2 regions of the Massilia sp. genome follow, and region 2 is predicted to be linked to the other one. Evidence: riboswitches for the same ligand, from Rfam matches in the RefSeq annotation. Region 2 holds a riboswitch; the other holds the start of a gene.

Region 1 (2,195 bases), on a different contig from region 2:
CGTGCAGTGCGTGCTGTCGCACTACCGTTTCGAGGACGCCGCCTTCGGCAATGCCTACCACCAGGCCGTCTACGGCGGCGGCGGGCTCACGCTGTGGCAGCACACGGATGAAAGCGGCGGGCACAACTTCGTGCTGCGCCTCGAAATGGCGCCGCGCCACGACGCCGAGGGCGACCTCACGATCTCGCTGGTCGCCGACGGCAAGTACCTGCACCGCCTGTCCTATACGTGGATCGACGGCCAGTTGGCGGGCAGCGACCTGCCGACCGTGCCCTTCGTCACCCGCAACCAGGGCCGCTGGCTTGATTCCGGCGCCGCCTTCGACGCGTTCGAAAAAGCCTTCCCCAACAACTCCCCAAGCTTCTTCTGCTTCGCCGCGATGCAGGGCCTGGCGCAGGCCCTGGGCATCGACCAGGTCGTGGCCATCAAGTGCACCTCGCACATCGCTTACGACCCGCTCGACGTGAAGCACTTCGAGAACGCCTACGACGGCTTCTGGAAAATCCTCGGCGGGGTCGAGATGCCGGGCCGCAGCTACCTGATCCGCCTGCCCTTCTACCTCAAACCCTTGGCCGACATGCCGTCCAAGCACCGCAAGCGCGCCGCCCAACGCCGCGAATTCTGGCGCGCCATCGGCGACTCCACCCGCAGCACGGTGCTGCGCCACATGGCGCCGGCCGTCGCCAGCCAGGTCCAAGCGGTCAGCTCCCCGGCTGTCGCGGAGGCATAGCCCAAGCCTGCCTGCTTGCCACTTTCGCCACGCCCGCCCGGGTCCGTGGTACACTCCCGCTTCGCTAGGGGTCCTGGCACGCGCGACAAGCGCGCTGCCGGGTGAGAGATACCCTTCGTACCTGATCTGGATAATGCCAGCGAAGGAAAGCGCAACGCAGTTCCCATCCTTGTTTGCCCTTCCCCCACGTTGGCTCCGGCTTTTTCATTGAAAGCAGCGCGCCATGTTCGACGTGGCGCGCGAAGACGAGCAAACCATGACATCCACGCTGAAGTATTCCCTGATTGCCTGCGCCATCCTGCAGGCCTTCTCCACCACCGCATCCGCGCAAGAGCTGGACGGCGTCGCCTCGGTGGTCGTCACCGGCAGCCGCTGGGTCGCCAGCGACCGCGCCAGCATCGGCGGCTTTACCGACGCCCCGCTGCTCGACACCCCGGCATCGATCACCGCGATCGACCGCAGCAAGATGCTCGACCTGTCGATCCGCAACGTGACCGACGCGGCGCGCTACGACGCCTCGGTGGGCGACGCCTACAACGCGGTCGGCTACGCCGAGCAGTTCTCGATCCGCGGCTTCGCCCTCGACAACGCCACCAGCTACCGCAAGGACGGCATCGCGATCTCCGCCGACACCCAGATTCCGCTGGAGAACAAGGAACGCATCGAAGTGCTGCGCGGCCTGGCCGGCCTGCAGGCCGGCGTCGCGGCGCCGGGCGGCATGGTCAACTTCGTCACCAAGCGCCCGACCAATGCGCCGCTGCGCTCGGCGCTGGTGGAAGTGAGCGAACGCGGCACCGTGCACGGCTCGATCGACCTGGGCGGCCGTTTCGAGGACCGCCGCTTCGGCTATCGCATCAATGCCGCAGCCGAGGACCTGAAGTCCTACGTGCGCGGCGCAGACGGCGAACGCCAGTTCGTCTCCGCCGCCTTCGACTGGCAGATCAGCCCGGACGCCCTGCTGCAATTGGATCTCGACCACCAGCACAAGGCGCAGATCACGGCGCCGGGCTACCAGCTGCTGCGCAACGAAGCCTTGCCGACCGGGGTATCGGCCAAGACCCTGCTGAACGACCAGCCCTGGACCAGGCCGGTGGAGACCGACAGCAGCAACCTGGGCCTGCGCTTCGAGTACCGTTTCAATCCGGACTGGACGGCCACCGTCAACGCCAACAAGCACTGGTTCAAGCGCGACGACTACACCGCCTTCCCCTATGGCTGCAGCAACGAGGGCGATGGCTTCTATCCGGGCTACTGCTCGAACGGCGACTACGACGTGTATGACTACCAGAGCGTGGGCGAGCGCCGGACGCCGTGGGGCCTGCAGGCCAAGCTGCAGGGCCGCTTCGCGACGGGCGCCGTGCGCCACCAGCTGACCGTGGGCGCCGCCCTGTCCGAGCGCCACGACAGCTTCGGCGAATACGTCTACGACTACGCCGGCTACAGCAACATCTGGAACAACCAGGCC
Region 2 (2,195 bases):
CGGCGAAGCGGTCCAGGCCCTGGTACTGGCTCGGGCCGTTCTCGTTGATCTTCGCGTCGAGCGTGAAGATGTTGATCGGCGCGAGGTTGGCGCGCTGGCCGACCGCGTAGTCGTTGAAGTCGTGGGCCGGGGTGATCTTGACGCAGCCGGTGCCGAATTCCTTGTCCACGTAGCTGTCCGCGATCACCGGGATCTGGCGGCCGGTGAGGGGCAGATTCAGCAGCTTGCCGTGCAGGTGGGTATAACGCTCGTCGGTCGGGTCCACCGCCACGGCGACGTCGCCCAGCAGGGTTTCCGGACGGGTGGTGGCGACCGTCAGGTGGCCCGAGCCGTCGGCGAGCGGGTACTTGATGTACCACATCGAGCCGTCTTCTTCCTGCGAATCGACTTCCAGGTCCGAGACCGCCGTGCCCAGCACCGGGTCCCAGTTGACCAGGCGCTTGCCGCGGTAGATCAGGCCCTGTTCGTACAGGCGCACGAAGACTTCCGCCACCGTCTTCGAGCGGGTCTCGTCCATGGTGAAATATTCGCGCTGCCAGTCGGGCGAGGTGCCCATGCGGCGCATCTGGCCAGTGATGGTGTTGCCCGACTTTTCCTTCCACTCCCAGACCTTTTCGACGAAGGCTTCGCGGCCGAGGTCGTGGCGCGAGATCTTCTGGGCGTCGAGCTGGCGTTCCACCACGATCTGGGTGGCGATGCCGGCGTGGTCGGTGCCCGGGATCCAGGCGGTGTTATAGCCGCGCATGCGGTAGTAGCGGGTCAGGCCGTCCATGACGGTCTGGTTGAAGGCATGGCCCATGTGCAGGGTGCCCGTGACGTTCGGCGGCGGCAGCTGGATGCTGAACGACGGCTTGCCGTCTTCCATGGTGGCGGCGAAGTAACCGCGCTGTTCCCACTCGGTGCGCCAGTATTGTTCAATGTCTGCGGGCTCGAAAGACTTGGCAAGTTCCATGATGTGGTGAGATATGAGTGTTGAATGCGTTAAAAAACGCATAAAGCGTTAGCGAAAAGAACCATTATAGAGTAGATGGCGCTATAATCCGGCCCGCTGCCTCCGGGAACCTGGTAGGCGGCACACGCTAGGGGTCCTGCTGTCGCAAATGCGACACGCGGGTGAGAAATACCCTCCGAACCTGATCTGGATAATGCCAGCGAAGGGAAGCAGTCAGCACATCGGCCAGGGCGCGCACGCGCCTGCCAGGCCGGTCCTGGCATACTCCTTTGCTGGCTCCGCAAAGGAGCCACATGAACGCACCACTCAAATTCGACGCCGCGACCGCCACGGTCGACCAGGCGGCCATCGCACCCTTCCCCAACTCGCGCAAGGTCTACATCGAAGGCAGCCGGCCCGACATCCGCGTGCCGATGCGCGCCATCTCGCAATCCCCGACACCCGACAGTTTCGGCGGCGAGACCAATCCGCCGCTGTTCGTCTACGATACCTCGGGACCGTACACCGACCCCGCCGCCCGCATCGACGTGCGCCGCGGCCTGGACACGCCGCGCCTGCCATGGATCCTCGAACGCGGCGATACCGAGGAGCTGGCCGGCCCCAGCTCCGAATACGGCAAGGCGCGCCTGCTGGACCCGGCATTGACGGCCCTGCGCTTCGAGCTGCAGCGCACCCCGCGCCGCGCGAAAGCGGGGCGCAACGTCACCCAGATGCACTACGCGCGCCAGGGGATCGTGACGCCAGAGATGGAGTTCGTCGCCCTGCGCGAAAACCTGCGCCGCAAGGAATACATCGCTTCGCTGGTCGATTCCGGCCCCATGGGCGCACGGGTGGCCAGCCTGCTGTCGCGCCAGCATCCGGGCCAGTCCTTCGGCGCCAGCATTCCGCAAGAGATCACGCCCGAGTTCGTGCGCGACGAGGTGGCCCGCGGCCGCGCCATCATCCCGGCCAACATCAACCACCCCGAGATCGAACCGATGATCATCGGCCGTAACTTCCTGGTGAAGATCAACGCCAACATCGGCAACTCGGCCGTGACCTCCTCGATCGGCGAGGAAGTGGAAAAGATGACCTGGGCGATCCGCTGGGGCGCCGACAACGTGATGGACCTCTCGACCGGCAAGCACATCCACGAAACACGCGAGTGGATCATCCGCAACTCGCCCGTGCCGATCGGGACGGTGCCGATCTACCAGGCGCTGGAAAAGGTCGGCGGCAAGGCCGAGGAACTCACCTGGGAGAT

What was found. Region 2 has a riboswitch for thiamine pyrophosphate ahead of thiC (phosphomethylpyrimidine synthase ThiC). Riboswitches for the same ligand answer to the same signal wherever they lie in the genome.
Region 1: linked by a shared signal. The riboswitch ahead of ACK4S9_RS09395 (TonB-dependent siderophore receptor) and the one ahead of thiC (phosphomethylpyrimidine synthase ThiC) in region 2 are both predicted to bind thiamine pyrophosphate.

What each region holds. Positions count from the first base shown of each region.
Region 1 covers NZ_JBKBOV010000012.1:89,261-91,455, forward strand. Annotated here, with positions in the region: gene ACK4S9_RS09390 (DUF535 family protein) at 1-730, shown strand, start outside; TPP riboswitch at 787-895, shown strand; gene ACK4S9_RS09395 (TonB-dependent siderophore receptor) at 954-2,195, shown strand, end outside.
Region 2 covers NZ_JBKBOV010000001.1:226,873-229,067, reverse strand. Annotated here, with positions in the region: gene ACK4S9_RS01050 (valine--tRNA ligase) at 1-952, opposite strand, end outside; TPP riboswitch at 1,072-1,177, shown strand; gene thiC (phosphomethylpyrimidine synthase ThiC) at 1,246-2,195, shown strand, end outside.